Regions from separate parts of the Streptomyces sp. NBC_00996 genome, predicted to be linked through region 1. Evidence: riboswitches for the same ligand, from Rfam matches in the RefSeq annotation. Region 1 holds a riboswitch; each other region holds the start of a gene.

Region 1 (5,417 bases):
CCGGGTGGAGGGCGTTGCTGCGGTTCGCCTGCGGCGTGCGGCTACGCAGGCGCAGTGGGCGCCTGGCCGGGACGGCACCCGGCGCTGCAGGTGCCCACCTTCCCCCAAGCTCTCGGCTTCGCTTGAGCAGGGGGAACCCCCAACGCCCTGCGGGACGACTGCCCACAGTGGTAGCGGCAGCGGGAGCGGCGGAGGCGCGCTCCTGCCGCGCGAGTCGTTCGTCGGCAGGGGCAGGGGCAGGGGCAGGGGCAGGGGCAGGGGCAGGGGCAGGGGCAGGGGCAGGGGCAGCGTTGGCGGCAGCGGGAGTGGCGGAGGTGCGCTCCTGGTGGGCGAGTAGTTCGGCGGCAGCCTCGGCGGGAGCGGGAGTGGTGGAGGCGCGCTCGTGCCGGGCGAGTCGTTGCTCGGCGGCAGCAGCTGCGGCAGCCTCCGCAGCAGCGGTGGGCGCCTCGGCCCGTGCGTCGTCGTCCGTCGTCATCGTTCCCACCCCCGCCTCAGCCCCGGCGGCGGCGTGCCTGCCAGATGGCGGCCGTGCCCAGCAGGGCCACCGCGGCGGCGCCCGCGAGCAGGCCGACCGATGGGCCGTGGTGGGTGGCCGTCGCCCGGGGGCGGGCGGCGGCCGTCGGCTTCGTGGCGGAGACCTGTTCGCCGCAGCCGGTGCGCGGGTAGCCCGCGATGGCGCACAGAAGGGCGCTTGTGTCGTAGCGGAGGGGTTTCGCGACCGACGCGAGGGCGTCGGCCGTCGTGGCGTCGGAGGGGACGCGGGCGCACGCCGTACGCGCGGCCGGTGGCGTCTCGCCGGACGGCGCGTCCGCTGTCGTGCCGAAGTCGATGACCAGGGCCACGCGCTTCTTGCCCTGCTGGGCGGGTGTCTTCGCGCATATGGACGCGAAGTCCGCCGTCCCGCGCGGCTTCGTGGCGTCCTGCGAGTCCTCGCTCACCGCGAAGCGGAACCCCTCGACGTCGCCGTCGGACGGCCGCGCGGTCGACGGCCCCTGTGTCGCGTACGTCCACTTCCCGCCGGTCAGGTCCCAGAAGGACCAGTAGCGGTAGCCGACGGCACGGGCCTGCCCCGCGCCGCCGAGCATGAGGAGCAGCAGGGCCAGGGTCAGGGCGAGGACGGGCGCGGACGTCCGACGGCGGCTCACAGCTGCTGCTTCTTGTTGCGGCCGCTGATCAGGAAGCCGATGCCGATACCGGCGACGAGACCGACGCCGACGATCCACCAGACACCGAGCCCCTTGTCGTCGTCCTTCTTCTTCTCGTCGCTCGGGGCGGCCGAGTGGTCGGAGGCGTCCGCCGCCGGACCGGTCGCGCCGAGCTGCTTGACGAGGTCCGCGCCGCCGAAGTCACGCGGATCCGTGCCGGTCGCACGGGCGGCGAAGATCAGCTGGGCGTACGCGGCCGGACCGGCCTTCGCCGCCCAGGCGCCGGAGTTCTTCTCCAGCCAGGCGAGGGGTTCCTTCGCCAACGACGTCGCTCCGGCGGCGGACAGCGCCACGACCGCGTCCGCCGTGTTGCCGTAGTCCGGCTGGTCCTTGGCACCGGCGAGCGCGGACCTCAGGTAAGGGGTCTTCTCCAGCGACTTGGCCAGATAGTCGGCGCCGTTCTGCGCCGCGTCCTGCGGTCCGGGGGAGTCGGTAGTGGCGCACTGCGTACGGTCGTACGCCGCGCCGGCCTTCGCCGCGAACCCCTTGCCCAGACCGCCGAGTACGCCCGCCGCCGTCGCGTCCGCGTTCGCCGCGAGCTTGCCCTTCTTGTCGGGCTGGTAGGCGAACGCGCCGCCACCGTCCGAGCCGCACGCGAGAGACAGAGCCACGAGGGCGTCGTACGGCGACTTGCCGCCCTTGGCGACATCGGCGGGCTTCTCGCCCACGGCCGTCAACGCCCCGATCACCACGGACGTCGAGTTGGCGTCACTCGCCCCGCCCGCGGTGTACCCCCAGCCGCCGTCCTTGTTCTGTACGGACTTCAGCCAGGCGACGGCCTTGCCCGTCTCGGCGTCGTGCCCGCCGAGCGCGGCGAGGGCCTGTACGGCTGCGGCCGTGCTGTTCGTGTCGACCATCGTCTTGGCATCGCACTTGGCGGTGGCGTCGGCGCGGTACGGAGCGAACGCCCCGTTCGCGCACTGCTGTCCGGTCAGCCAGTCGACGGCCTTGGCAGCGGGCTTGACGCCCACGGTGTGCTGGGCGAGCAGCGCGAGCGACTGCCGCCAGACACCGTCGTAGGTGGGGTCGGTGGAGCCGTACAGCCCGGACGGGATCGCCTGGGAGGGAGAGGGGGACGCGTCGGCGGCGAGGGCTGCCGGTGCGACGGCCGTACCGATGACGACGGTGGCGGCCAGTACCGCGGTGCTGCGGCGAACAATCATGACTCTCCCTGCGGGGAGCCGGGCAGCACCGGGCGCACGCTGGAGCATCCGGGCGGCTCCGGCTCCGTATCCCTCGACGGTGCCGGCCAGCGGCGGGTTGCCGGTGGCACGAGCCGGTCACGTCCCGTGCGCGGCGATCCGGCTCACCGTCCCTGGTGGGCGGCTCACGGTTGCGGGTCAGCGCCGGAATTGCACCGGCTTCCCCCCGTACGGGTGTGATGACGACGCGCTCACTCTACCGGGCCGTAGCAAAGCGCCTGAGGGCCGCCTGTGAGCCCGGGCGGATGCCGGGCCAATCCGGGGGACAGGCCCTAAAGTCGGCCCATGCGAACGGGGAGACTGCTCGGCTCGGGGCGTTCGGCGGACGTCTACGAGATCGACGAGGCGTGGGTACTGCGGCGGGACCGGGAGGGGTGGGGCGACGCCACCGCCGAGGCCGTGGTGATGGAGCATGTGCGCGGGCACGGGTATCCGGTGCCGGGGGTGCGGGCGGCGACCCGCAGCGATCTGGTGATGGAGCGGCTGTCCGGGCCGACCATGCTGGAGGCGTTCGGCGCCGGTGTGCTCTCCCCGCGGGAGGCGGGCGTCACCCTCGCCCGGCTGTTGCGCGGGTTGCACGCGCTGCCCGCCCGGGTCTCGGCGGACCCGGCGCTCCGCGTCCTGCACCTGGACCTGCACCCGGACAACGTGATGCTCACCCCGGACGGCCCGAAGGTCATCGACTGGGCCAACTCCGAGGAGGGCGCGCCCGGCCTGGACTGGGGCATGTCCGCCGTGATCCTCGCCCAGGTCGCCGTCGGCGGTGAGCCGCACGCGGAGGTGGCGCGCGAGACGCTGGCCGCGATGCTCCGGGAGGGCGTGCACGGCGTGACGCAGGACGGTCTCGCCGAGGCGCGACGGCGCCGGGCGGCCAATCCGACGATGAGCGTGCGCGAGGTCCAGCTCCTGGGCGACGCGGAGGAATTGATCCGGACGCTGCTTCACTGAGCGGTATGCCGCCAGAAGTCCCGCATCAGCGGGGTGGGCGTCGGGTTCTCCATGGCGACCTGGGTGAGCAGGACGGCGACGGTGCCGGTCGACGGGACGATGTGGGCCGTGGTGCCGGTGCCGCCGGTCCAGCCGTAGCGGCCCGGGACGTTCCAGGGGTCGGTGGGTTCGATGTCGACCTGGGCGCCGTAGCCCCAGCCCTGGCCCTCCATGAACAGTGCCCCGATCTGGCGCTGGGCGGAGGTGAGGTGGTTGGTGGTCATCTGCCGTACCGAGCCGGGGGAGAGCAGGCGTCGGTCGCCCGCCGTGCCGTCGGCGAGCAGCACGCCGGGGCGACCGCACTGCGCCGGGCGCATGACTTCACGGCACACGCGCGGGGACCGTCGCCTCCATGGGCTGGCACAGGACCAGGGCGAGATCGTCGGTGAGGGCCGAGCCGGTGTGGGCGATCAGGCGGGCGTACAGGGCGTGCAGGGCCTCGTCGGGGAGCGGCTCGCGCAGGGCGAGCGCGGCCTCGCCGAGAAGGGGGAAGGGGGCACCCTCCGGGTCGCGGGCCTCGGTCAGGCCATCGGTGTAGAGGAGGAGCCGGTCACCGGGCTGGAGCCGTACACGGTACTGGCGCGGGTCGGGGCACAGTCCCAATGGCGGGGCGGTGACGAGGGGTTCGAGGAGTTCGATGCGATGGCCGGCGCGCAGGGGCGCCGGGTGACCGCAGTTGACCAGTCGCACCTCGCCGGGCGCGAACTCGGCGAGCACGGCGGTGACGAAGTCCTCGAGGCCCAGCTCCGGAGCGAGCCGTGCGTCGAGGCCGGCGGTGAGGGCCGTCAAGTCGGGTGCCGTGTAGGCGAGTTCGCGGAAGCCCGCGATCGTGTCGGCGGTCAGCCGGAGGGCGTCGAGCCCGTGGCCACGGACGTCGCCGACGAGGACACGCAGTCCGAACGGGGTCACCGCGACGTCGTACAGGTCGCCGCCGACGGTCGACTCGAGGGCGGCGCTGTGGTAGCGGGTGCACACCTGAGTGCCACCCAGGGTGCGGGAGATGGGCCGCAGGACCGCCTCCTGGGTGATCCGGGCGACCTCGCGGGCCCGGTCGAGCGTCGCGACGAGCCGCTCGCGCTGCCGGGCCGCGTACACGGTGAGCGCGCAGCCGAACAGCAGGCCGCTCCAGTGGACGGCGAACGCGAAAGTCTGCACGGTGCGGTCGTCGATCCCCATCGCGAGGCCCAGCACCGCGGACCAGCAGCAGGCCAACACGGTGTGCCGGACGCCCAGCCGGACGCAGGCCAGCAGCGGGCCGATGAGCAGCAGCACGATGAGCGGCGGCACCCGGTCGAAGAACAGATCCGGCACGGCGATCGCCAGACAGGCGGCCAGCGGCACCAGCACCAGCCACCGCACCTGCCGCCCGACACCCGCGGTCACGTCCCCGTCCCCCACACCGGCGTCCGCGGTCGGCTGGCCGCTCCTGACGCCGACGTCCGCGGTCACGTCGACGTCTCCGATATTGGCGTCCGCGGTCGGCTGGCCGTCCTTGACACTGACGTCCGGGGTCACGTCGACGTCTCCGATATCGGCGTCCGCGGTCGGCTGGCCGTCCTTGACACTGACGTCCGGGGTCACGTCGACGTCTCCGATATCGGCGTCCGCGGTCGGCTGGCCGTCCCTGACGCCGACGTCCGCGCTCAGGTCGTCGCTCCGGCCCTTGGCACCTGTGACCGGGGCGCCGTCTCCGAGGCCGGCGCCCGCGGCCGAGCCGCGGCTCCCGAAACCCCTTCCCGCGGTCGAGTTGCCGTCTCCGACGCCGGCGTCCGTGGCCGAGTTGCCGCTTCCGGTGCCGTTGCCCGCGGTTGGGTTGCTGTCTCCGAGGCCCGTGCTCGCGGTGGCGTTGTAGCTTCCGATGCCGGCACCTGCGGTCGAGTTGCCGTCTCCGACGCCGGCGCCCGCGGTCGAGCTGTAGCCCCCGACACCGGCCCCCGCGGCCGAGCTGCCGCCCCCGGCACCCGCGCCCTCAGCCGAGTCGGCGCCCCCGCTCTCGCCACCCGTGGTCATGTCGCCCCCACCG
Region 2 (5,417 bases), 800 kb from region 1:
GCTTCTGGGTCTGCCCTCCAGCTCCTCCCACGCACTCTTCGGCGGCCTGATCGGCGCCGCGGTCATGTCGGCCGGCTGGTCGTCGGTGAACGGCTCGACCGTTGTCACCAAGGTGCTGATACCCGCGGTCGCCGCGCCCATCGTGGCCGGACTCGCCGCGATGCTGGCCACCCGGCTGACGTACAGGATCGGCAACCGCGCCGAGGAGAAGGCCACCGCCAAGGGCTACCGCGCGGGCCAGATCGCCTCCGCCGGCCTGGTCTCGCTGGCACACGGCACGAACGACGCCCAGAAGACGATGGGCATCATCACCCTGGCCCTGGTCACCGGAGGCGTCCTCGCCCCGGGCTCGAACCCTCCCACCTGGGTCATCGTCTCGGCCGGTACGGCCATCGCGCTCGGCACCTACCTGGGCGGCTGGCGCATCATCCGCACCATGGGCAAGGGTCTGACGGACCTCGCGCCGCAGCAGGGCTTCGCCGCCCAGACCAGCGCCGCGACCGCCATCCTGGCCTCCTCGCACATCGGCTTCTCCCTCTCCACCACCCAGGTCTGCTCCGGCGCCGTGATGGGCTCCGGCCTGGGCCGCAGGGGCGGTGTCGTCCGCTGGTCGACCGCGACCCGGATGTTCGTCGCGTGGGTCCTGACGCTGCCGGCCGCCGGTCTGGCCGGCGCCTCGGCCGAGTTCCTCACCAAGCAGGGCACGTGGGGCATCGTCGCCACGGGCGTGCTGCTCGTCGCCGGCGCCGGGGTCATCTGGACCCTCTCGCGCCGCCAGCCGGTCACCGTCGACAACGTGAACGACGTCGCCGAGCCCGCGGGCGTCATCACCACGGCGATCGCCGCTGTCACCCCGCCGCCGGCCGGTTCGATCGCCACGGCCGACACCGACCTGAAGACCACCATCCCGGCCCCGGACGCGGAGCCCACCCGCCCGGCCACGGTGTAAGGAACGAACAGCATGAACATCGACTGGGCAGCCCTCGCCTCCGTCTTCGGAGTCAGCCTCCTCGCCACCGTGGGCCTCGTCGGCCTCTTCACCCTCGGCATCGTCGGCCTCTCGAAGCGCGAGTCGGCGTCGGCCCGGGGCGGCTCCGCCACCCTCGCGGTCACCGGCGCCTACGCCTGCTTCGCGGCGTGCGCGGCGGCAGTGGCGTACGGGATCTTCATCATCGTGGCCTGACGCCACAAGCGAATCCTCTTCCCGATTCCGTCCGCGGGGCGGCGCGGCACCCACTGGTGCCGCGCCGCCCCGCGGTTTTTCACCGACGACCTGCTGTGGGTGGAGCACGCCGCGGGGCAGCTCGCCATCCGTGACGACCACGAACTCCTGGCCCGCTACCCGGAGTGCTTCGCGCAACTCACCGACAGCGCGCTCGACGGTGAGGCGGCGGTCGACCTGATCGACAAAGCCGCGCGGGACTTCAGCATCAGTTGAGCCATTGGCCCGAGGAGGGGCGATGCGGCGGTAACTGCTGGTGCGCCACACGCGTGCGGACGGCCCCCCGTCGACCACGCAGACCTCCTCCGCTTGAGAGTCGGTGCCCCGGAGGCATTCGGCCGCCCCCGCAAACCCTGGCGTCGCCGCACACAGCGGCACAGGCCCCCCGGAGGATGGGTCTCCACCGCCCTCTACCGCTCTCCGAATTCTCCTTTTCAGTCCAGAGAGGCCGGATTCGGTCGGCCAGACGCAATCCGGCCCCGTGTGGGCCTCAGCACACTCTTCCGCCCCAGGTCAACAGCAAGTTGACGGCTGTTCTAACCCCGTGGTGGACTGCCCGAGCCAAGTACGGCGGCATGAGAGGAAGCCGGTGTGAGTCCGGCGCGGTCCCGCCACTGTCACCGGGGAAGTAAGTCCCCGGGAGCCAGGAACTCTCACCGCCGGTCTCGTCGAACCAGGGCGTGGACACCCTGAGTGAGGACATAACGCCATGCGCGGCTGCCCAAGTTCTGTGCGAACGACGCGAAGTACGCGAACGACAGTTGTGCCCGACCTGACGGTCGGCTGAACCGGTGCGTGCCGATCGCGTCTTCGCGTACGGCGCCGCCGCCGGCCTTCTCGGTGACCTGCTGCTCGGCGACCCTCGCCGGGGGCATCCGGTCGCCGCGTTCGGGCGGGCCGCGGGAGCCGTGGAGCGTGTGCTGTGGCGGGACCACCGCGGGTGGGGCGCGCTGCACACCGTCGTGTGCGCGGGCGGTGCCACCGGGCTCGCGGCCCTGGCCCGTCATTCCGTACGTCGATCCCGTACCGCCTCCATCGCACTGACCGCCGCCGCCACTTGGGCCGTCGTCGGAGGGACCTCCCTCGGGCGCGAGGCGCGCGCGATCGGCGACGCGCTCGCGGTCGGCGATGTCGAGGTGGCCCGGGAGCGGCTGCCTCATCTGTGCGGGCGTGATCCGCAGGCACTGGACAGCGACGGCATCGCGCGAGCGGTCGTCGAGTCCGTCGCCGAGAACACCTCCGACGCAGTGGTGGGCGCCCTGGTGTGGGGGGCTGTCGGCGGCGTGCCGGGGCTCGTCGCCTTCCGTGCCGTGAACACGCTCGACGCCATGGTCGGGCACAAGTCCCCCAAGTACCGGCGGTACGGGTGGGCTTCCGCACGGCTCGACGATGTCGCGGGCTGGCCGGGCGCACGGTTGACCGCCGTGCTCGCCGCCGTCGCGGGACGCGACCGGCGCGGGGCCGTGCGCGCCTGGCGCACGGACGCGCCCAAGCATCCGAGTCCCAACGCGGGGCCCGTGGAGGCGTCGTTCGCGGGGGCGCTCGGGGTACGGCTCGGGGGGACCCTCTCCTACGGGGGGCGGGTCGAGCATCGGCCCGTGCTCAACGGGGCGGGCCGAGCTGTTGCGGTGCGCGACATCGAACGGGCCGTGCGGTTGTCGCGACGGGTGAGCTGGCTGGCGCTGGGGGCGAGTGCGGCGGGGGCTCTGCTGTGGGGTCGGGTGACGAGGCACCCGGCGCCGCGGGCTGTGCCCACCCTCCCCCGGGCTCTCGGCCTCGCTCGACCAGGGGGGACCCCCAGCGCCCTGCGGAACGACGGCACACAGCGGTGGAGGACGACATCATGACGGGTCATGGACTGCTCATCGCCGGAACCACCTCCGACGCCGGCAAGAGCGTCGTGACCGCCGGGGTCTGCCGGTGGCTGGTGCGACGGGGCGTCAAGGTCGCGCCCTTCAAGGCGCAGAACATGTCGCTCAATTCGTTCGTGACGCGTGAGGGCGCCGAGATCGGGCGCGCGCAGGCCATGCAGGCGCAGGCCGCGCGCGTGGAGCCCACCGCGCTCATGAATCCCGTACTCCTCAAGCCGGGGAGTGACCGGAGCAGTCAGGTCGTCCTCATGGGCAAGCCCGTGGGGGAGCTGTCGGCGCGCGGCTACCACGGAGGGCGGCAGGAACAGCTCCTCGGGACCGTGCTGGACTGCCTCGCCGAGTTGCGGGGCACGTATGACGCGGTGATCTGCGAGGGAGCCGGCAGTCCTGCCGAGATCAATCTGCGGCGTACCGACATCGTGAACATGGGGATCGCCAGGAATGCCCGGCTCCCTGTGCTCGTCGTCGGCGACATCGACCGCGGGGGCGTGTTCGCCTCGTTCTTCGGGACGGTCGCGCTGCTGTCGCGCGAGGACCAGGAGCTCGTCGCCGGGTTCCTCGTCAACAAGTTCCGCGGGGACGTCTCCCTGCTGGAGCCCGGGCTCGAGATGCTGCACGGCCTCACCGGGCGGCGCTCGTACGGTGTCCTGCCCTTCCAGCACGGCCTCGGCATCGACGAGGAGGACGGGATGGGGGTGTCGCTGCGCGGGGCGGTCCGGGAGTCGGAGGTCGCCTCTCCTGTCGGCGAGGACATCCTCCGGGTCGCCGTCTGCGCGATCCCGCTCATGTCCAACTTCACGGACGTGGACGCGCTGGCCGCCGAGCCGGGTGTCGTCGTGCGGTTCGTGGACCGGGCCGAGGAGCTGGCCGACGCGGACCTTGTCGTCCTACCGGGAACCCGGGGGACGGTGAAGGCACTGGAGTGGCTGCGGGAGCGGGGGCTGGCGGACGCGATCGCGCGCAGAGCCGCCGGGGGACGGCCCGTGCTGGGCATCTGCGGTGGCTTCCAGATACTCGGCGAGCACATCGACGACGAGGTCGAAAGCCGCCGAGGCCAGATGGACGGCCTCGGACTCCTCCCCGTACGCGTGCGGTTCGCGCGCGAGAAGACCCTCGCCCGGCCCGTCGGCGAGGCGCTCGGCGAGCGCGTCGAGGGGTACGAGATCCACCACGGAGTCGCCGACGTCACGGGCGGGGATGCGTTCATCTCCGATGCCAGGGGACACAGCCTGGACGGGTGCCGGGTCGGCGCCGTCTGGGGCACGCACTGGCACGGCTCGCTGGAGTCGGACGGATTCCGGCGCGCCTTCCTGCGCGAGGTGGCGGCCGCCGCGGGCCGCCGCTTCGTGCCGGCCGCCGACACGTCGTTCGCGGCGCTGCGCGAGGAGCAGCTGGACCGGCTCGGCGATCTGATCGAGGAACACGCGGACACGGACGCGCTGTGGCGGCTCATCGAGTCGGGCGCGCCGTCAGGACTGCCTTTCATTCCACCGGGAGCGCCCGCATGAGCACAGTGTTGTTGTTGTCGACCGCCGACACGGACCTGCTGGCGGCGCGTGCCTGCGGCGCCCCGTACCGGATCGGCAATCCGACCCGGGTGGATGTCACGGAGGAGCTCCCGGGGCTCATCGAGGGCGCGGACATCGCCGTCGTACGGCTGCTCGGCGGCAAGCGCGCCTGGGAGGCCGGCCTGAGCACGCTCAAGGCGTCGGGCATCCCGACCGTGCTGCTCGGCGGAGAGGCCGTCCCGGACGCGGAGTTGATGGCCGAGTCGTCGGTGCCGGCCGGTGTGGTCGCAGAGGCGCTGCGGTACCTCGTGGAGGGCGGCCCGGAGAACCTCACCGAGCTGACCCGATTCCTCTCCGACACGGTGCTCCTCACGGGCGAGGGGTTCGTCGAGCCGCAGAAGATGCCCGAGTACGGCGTGCACGGCGAGCCTGCCCTGGTCGCCGGCCGCCCGACCGTCGGCGTGCTCTTCTACCGGGCGCACGAGCTGTCCGGCAACACCGCCTTCGTCGACACGCTGTGCGACGCGATCGAGGCGCGCGGGGTCAATGCCCTTCCCGTGTACTGCGGTTCGCTGCGCGGCGCCGACTCGGGCCTGTTCGAGATCCTCGACACGGCGGACGTGCTGGTCGCCACCGTGCTCGCGGCGGGCGGCACGCACGCCTCGCAGGCGTCCGCGGGGGGCGACGAGGAGGCCTGGGACATCGGCGCGCTCGCCGACCTCGACATCCCTGTCCTGCAAGGGCTCTGTCTGACCTCGTCGAAGAGTGCCTGGGACGAGTCGGACGCCGCCCTCTCCCCCATGGACGCGGCGATGC
Region 3 (5,417 bases), 620 kb from region 1:
GCACGAAGGGGAATTCTGTGCTTTCTTCGCTGTCTGCGTTGTCCACGCGCAGGCGAGGGGCCGCCCGCCTCGCCGCCGCGACGTTGGTGTCGGGGCTCGTCGCCGCGGGGGCGATCGCCTCCGCCGGTACGGCCGTTGCCGACGAGACCCCGCAGAGCCTGGGCGGTGCGACCGCCACCATTGGTGACCTGAAGACCTACGGGTCCGCGGTCATCCATGACAACGGCGAGGACGAGTGGGTGTCCGCGGGGTTGTTCGAGATGTCCGTCGACAACGGCGGCATGCTGCAGACCTACTGCATCGACATCCACAACCCGACGCAGCGGGACGCCAAGTACCAGGAGACCCCCTGGAGCAGCACGTCGCTGAACGGCAACAAGGACGCAGGCAAGATCCGCTGGATCCTGCAGAACTCCTACCCGCAGGTGAACGACCTCGCGGCGCTCGCCGAGAAGGCCGGCGTCGCCGGCCTCACCGAGAAGGACGCGGCGGCCGGCACCCAGGTGGCCATCTGGCGGTACTCGGACGGCGCCGACGTGGACGCGGTGGACCCGCAGGCGGAGAAGCTGGCGGACTATCTGCACAAGAACGCGCGGAACCTGCCGGAGCCCAAGGCATCCTTGGCTCTCGACCCCGCCGCGGTCTCCGGTCACGCCGGTGAGAAGCTCGGCCCGGTCACGGTGCACACCAACGCGGACAGTGTGACGGTGACGCCGCCCTCGGACGCCACCGCCGGCGGGGTGAAGATCGTCGACAAGAACGACAAGGCGATCACCTCCGCGGCCGACGGCAGCCGGATCTACTTCGACGTGCCGAAGGACGCCGCGGACGGTGCGGCCTCGCTGACCGTGCAGGCGTCCACCACCGTACCGGTCGGTCGCGCCTTCACCTCGGAGACCCGCAGCCAGACACAGATCCTCGCGGGCTCCAGCGAGTCGACGGTCTCCGCGTCGGCGACCGCGAACTGGGCCGAGAAGGGCGCGATACCGGCCCTGTCCGCCAAGAAGAACTGCGCCAAGGGCGGCGTGGACATCACGGCGGCCAACGCGGGCGACGAGGCGTTCACCTTCGAGCTGATGGGGATCGAGCACACCATCGAGGCGGGCACGTCCCAGACGGTGACCATCCCGCTGCAGGAGGACCAGGCCTACGACTTCACGATCACCGGTCCGAACGGCTTCTCGAAGCGATTCAAGGGCGTTCTCGACTGCAAGACCCAGGGCAGTACGAGCGACATCTCGACCCAGACGGTCAGTGAGCCGAGCCCGGCGACGGTGGGCGGCACCTCCACCGGAGGCACTGACCTCGCCGAGACCGGCGGTTCCAGCACGACCCCGATCATCGCGGGCATAGCGATCGCCCTCGTGGTGATCGGCGGCGGGGCGGTTGTCTTCGTCCGCAAGAAGCAGACACGGGTCCAGGACTGAACAACACAGCACCTTGGCAACTCAACAGTGAGTGACCGCAACACGGTGACTCCGTGAGTCCGCGGCCCCGGCAAGCCCCCCAGGCATCCGGGGCCGCACCCATTCTGGGCTCCGCCGTCCGGGGCGGCTCACCCCTTGTCGGACGCGCAGTGTTCGAGGAGTTCGGCGGTCGGGCCGTCGGTCACCCGGTAGCGCACGACCCGCCCGTCCTTGTCGCCCTCGACCACCCCGGCGGTGCGGAGCAGACGCAGGGCCTGGGAGACGGCGGGGTCGTTCATGCCGGTCGCGATGGCGAGGTCGGAGACGGCGAGGGGGCCGGCCCGGTGCAGGGCCAGCAGAAGGGCGAGGCGACGCGGGTCGGCAAGGAGCGAGAAGCGGTCGGCCCAGGTGCGCACGTGCCCGGGCTCACCGATGGCGGCGATGGCGTCGCAGACCCGGTGGCCGTCGATGGTCCGGCGGTCGGCGCGCTCGGCGGGGACGAGGTGCATGAGGTCATCTTGGCAGGCGACCCCATGTGATCTTCAATACCTGCGTAGGTGTGCAGCTGTGCAGGGGAGCCCGTCCGACCCTAGGGTTGGTGGGCCGTGGTGTTCGGGAAGACCGGTGACGGCCCCTCAGGGGCCCAGGCCGGAGCGGCCCTCGCCACTGTGATCGGGGAGTTCCCGTCCCGTGCCGCCCTCTGGCGGCGCCACTGGCCGCAAGGCCGGGAAGGTAGGGGCGGGCACGTGCACCCGTAAGCCAGGAGACCGGCCACGGCATCTCACGAACTGATCCACGAGGTGCTGGAGCGTGACCGTATGAGCCTGCCCGCGCAGTCGTCCCCCGCCACCGGGTTCCGGTGGCGCCGCGAGGACACCGTCCGAACCGCTGTGCTCCTGGCCGTGATCGCGGCGTTGCACGTCGTCGCGTTCGGCATCCTGTTCCTGCTCGTCGTGCCGGAGCACTACGAGGTCGGATCCAAGGCGTTCGGCATCGGCCTCGGCGTGACCGCCTACACCCTGGGCATGCGGCATGCCTTCGACGCGGACCACATCGCCGCTATCGACAACACCACTCGCAAACTGATGGCCGACGGGAAGCGACCGGTGTCGGTGGGCTTCTGGTTCGCGCTCGGGCACTCCAGCGTGGTGGTCCTGCTCGCCGCGCTCATCGCCGGAGGCACCCAACTGGCCGGGCGCATCATGAACGAGGACTCCAGCACGCACCAGATGCTCGGCGTCATGGGTACCACGGTCTCCGGGTCCTTCCTCTACCTGATCGCCGCCCTCAACCTCGTCGCGCTGATCGGCATCCTGCGGGTCTTCCGGGCGATGCGGGCGGGGACGTACAACGAGGAGGAACTCGAACAGCACCTGGATTCCCGTGGGTTCATGAACCGCATTCTCGGCCGCTTCACGAAGTCCATCACGCGGCCGGGGCAGATGTTCCCGCTGGGCTTTCTCTTCGGGCTCGGCTTCGACACCGCCACCGAGGTCACGCTGATGGTGATGGCGGGCAGCGGCGCGGCGGCCGGACTGCCCTGGTACGCCATCCTGTGCCTACCGCTGCTGTTCGCGGCGGGGATGAGCCTGTTCGACACGCTGGACGGCACGTTCATGAACTTCGCCTACCAGTGGGCCTTCTCCAACCCGGTGCGCAAGGTCTTCTACAACCTCACCATCACCGGCCTGTCCATCGCGGTGGCCTTCTTCATCGGCACGATCGAGCTGGTGGGCGTGCTGCACGACAAACTCGACCTGCGCGACGACGTGACCGGCTGGATAGCGGGGCTCGACCTGGACAACGTCGGGTACATCATCGTCGGCCTGTTCGTGGTCGTCTGGGCCGCGGCGGTGGCGTACTGGCGACTGGCCAAGGTCGAGCAGCGGTGGGCGGTCCGCCCCGCCGAAGGGAGTTGAGAGCGGCGGGGCGGCAGCCGCCCGTCGACTGGGTGGCAGCCGCCCCCGTTTCCCCTGCTAGGAGCGGGCGCTGCGGCCTCGCGCGAGGGCGAATCCGGCCGCGGCCAGGCCGAGCACGCCCACGATCAAGCCGGCGATGCCGAGGCCGCGAGCGGTCGAGTCACTGCTCTTGCTGCTCGCGGTCGAGCTCTTGGCATCCGATCCCGAACTCGACGACGAGGGAGCGCCGGAAGTTGCCCCGGAGGAATCCTCCCCCGTCGCCTTGGCGGTCAGCGTGAGCACCGGCGCCGGGTTCTCCGGCTCCTCGCCGCCCTTCGGTGTCTCCTCGATCCACCGGACGACATTGCCGTCCGAATAGGTCTGCAGCGTCTTGAACTCCAGCTGACCCGTGTCGTCGGGAAGTTGGCCGAAGGCGACGTTGAAGTCCTGGAACTCGCCGTGTCGGATCCGACCGCCGGTCCAGGTGATCTCGGAGACGGCGTCGGTGATCGTGCCGTCGTCGGTCTTGATGGGCGTCTTGAGCTTGGTGGTCGTCACCTTCGCGGTCCAGCCGGACTGCGGAGTGACCAGGACACCCAGGACCGGGTGATCGGTGGGCAGGAAGACCTGCACCTTCGTGGTGCTGGCGGTGTCCTCCTCGTTGGGGACGCGGAAGGTCAGCACGCCGTCCGTGGCGCCCTTGGCGTAGCTCTCGGGGTGGACCGTCACATGCGCGAAGGCCGCGCCCGCGGCGGTCAGGACTCCGGCCGTGGTGAGGGCGGCGACGAGGCCGGCTCGGCGCAGGGTGGTGCTTGTCGGGGACATCAGGGAACTCCGTACTGGTGTGGATGCGGTCAGGGCGTGTACGCGAGCCCGGCCGGCGGTCCCCGACGGGAGACGGCGTGCCGCAGCAGCACCTGCCGCGGCGGCCATGTCTCCAAGGCATTCCGGCGTACGACGTCCTGATGGGCCCGTACGGGAGACGGTCCCGTCCTCACCCGCCACCATGCCGCGAGCGCCGGGACGAGCGCCACGGCCCACCGCAGCAGGGACCACAACGCGGCCTCGCCGCGCCGCAGCCACCAGGTCGCCAGCAGCGCGGCAGTCGCATGCGCGGCCGTGGCGTGGGGCGTCAGGGCGTGTGCGTGGGCGTGCATCATGTGCGCCCCGTGCATGTTCATCGGCATACGCGGGCGGGCAGCCTCGAACCCGAGGTGGAGTCCGGCCTGCGCGGCCAGCATTCCGCCACCGATGCCGAGCAGCGACCGTTCCCGGCCGCCCAGCAGAATGCCGCCCGCGAAGACGGCGAGGACCCCAGCACCGTCCGCCCGCAGCGGCGGCCCCTCCCCTGTCGCCAGCCCGTGGCCGCCGGCAGCCAGCAGCACGCACAGCACGGCGAACACCGCCGCGCGCAAGCTCCGTACTGCCAGGGACGCACTCATGGAGCCCAGATACTGCCACGGGGAGCGAGGGGCCGCCGCCGCTTCCCCCGGAGCCGACTCGTCCCCGGCGGCCCAAGTGCGCTTTCCTGGCTCGGGTAGGGTCCGACTGAGCGTGGGAGGGACCTGACATGCAACTTCGCTGTGCCGTGCTGGACGACTTTCAGGGCGTGGCGACCGAGATGGCGGACTGGTCGCCGATCGCGGACGAGGTGGAGGTCCTCAGCTTCGGCGACCACTTCACGGACGAAGACACTCTGGCCGACGCGCTCGCGGACTTCGACATCGTCGTCACCCTGCGCGAGCGGGTGCCCTTCTCTGCCTCGCTGCTGGCCCGACTGCCGCGGCTGAGGCTGCTGATCGCCTCCGGAATGCGCAACACCGTGATCGACTACGCGGCTGCCGAGGCGCACGGCGTGACCGTGTGTGGCACCCCGAGTTCCTCGACGCCTCCGGTCGAGCTGACCTGGGCGCTGCTGCTCGGCCTCGCGCGGGGCATCGTCAGGGAGAGCAACGCGCTGCGGACGGGTGGCCCCTGGCAGAGCACCGTCGGCGCCGATCTGCACGGCCGCCGGCTCGGTCTGCTCGGCCTCGGGAAGATCGGCGGCAGGGTGGCACAGGTCGGCCTCGCCTTCGGCATGCGGGTCTGCGCGTGGAGTCAGAACCTCACCAAG

Evidence for each region. Region 1 has a riboswitch for cobalamin ahead of OG390_RS15585 (prenyltransferase/squalene oxidase repeat-containing protein). Riboswitches for the same ligand answer to the same signal wherever they lie in the genome.
Region 2: linked by a shared signal. The riboswitch ahead of OG390_RS11945 (cobalamin biosynthesis protein) and the one ahead of OG390_RS15585 (prenyltransferase/squalene oxidase repeat-containing protein) in region 1 are both predicted to bind cobalamin.
Region 3: linked by a shared signal. The riboswitch ahead of OG390_RS18535 (HoxN/HupN/NixA family nickel/cobalt transporter) and the one ahead of OG390_RS15585 (prenyltransferase/squalene oxidase repeat-containing protein) in region 1 are both predicted to bind cobalamin.

What each region holds. Positions count from the first base shown of each region.
Region 1 is NZ_CP108723.1:3,298,012-3,303,428, reverse strand. Features, by position in the region: gene OG390_RS15595 (CbiQ family ECF transporter T component) at 1-55, opposite strand, end outside; gene OG390_RS15590 (SCO2322 family protein) at 492-1,085, opposite strand; gene OG390_RS15585 (prenyltransferase/squalene oxidase repeat-containing protein) at 1,142-2,368, opposite strand; cobalamin riboswitch at 2,480-2,613, opposite strand; gene OG390_RS15580 (phosphotransferase) at 2,693-3,355, shown strand; partial or broken gene OG390_RS15575 (serine hydrolase) at 3,349-3,681, opposite strand; gene OG390_RS15570 (PP2C family protein-serine/threonine phosphatase) at 3,716-5,417, opposite strand, start outside.
Region 2 is NZ_CP108723.1:2,499,850-2,505,266, forward strand. Features, by position in the region: gene OG390_RS11930 (anion permease) at 1-949, shown strand, start outside; gene OG390_RS11935 (hypothetical protein) at 962-1,183, shown strand; gene OG390_RS11940 (hypothetical protein) at 1,283-1,438, shown strand; cobalamin riboswitch at 1,753-1,896, shown strand; gene OG390_RS11945 (cobalamin biosynthesis protein) at 2,014-3,069, shown strand; gene OG390_RS11950 (cobyric acid synthase) at 3,066-4,601, shown strand; gene cobN (cobaltochelatase subunit CobN) at 4,598-5,417, shown strand, end outside.
Region 3 is NZ_CP108723.1:3,920,018-3,925,434, forward strand. Features, by position in the region: gene OG390_RS18525 (Cys-Gln thioester bond-forming surface protein) at 39-1,427, shown strand; gene OG390_RS18530 (winged helix-turn-helix domain-containing protein) at 1,556-1,915, opposite strand; cobalamin riboswitch at 1,996-2,197, shown strand; gene OG390_RS18535 (HoxN/HupN/NixA family nickel/cobalt transporter) at 2,225-3,325, shown strand; gene OG390_RS18540 (YcnI family protein) at 3,383-4,129, opposite strand; gene OG390_RS18545 (hypothetical protein) at 4,159-4,746, opposite strand; gene OG390_RS18550 (D-2-hydroxyacid dehydrogenase family protein) at 4,875-5,417, shown strand, end outside.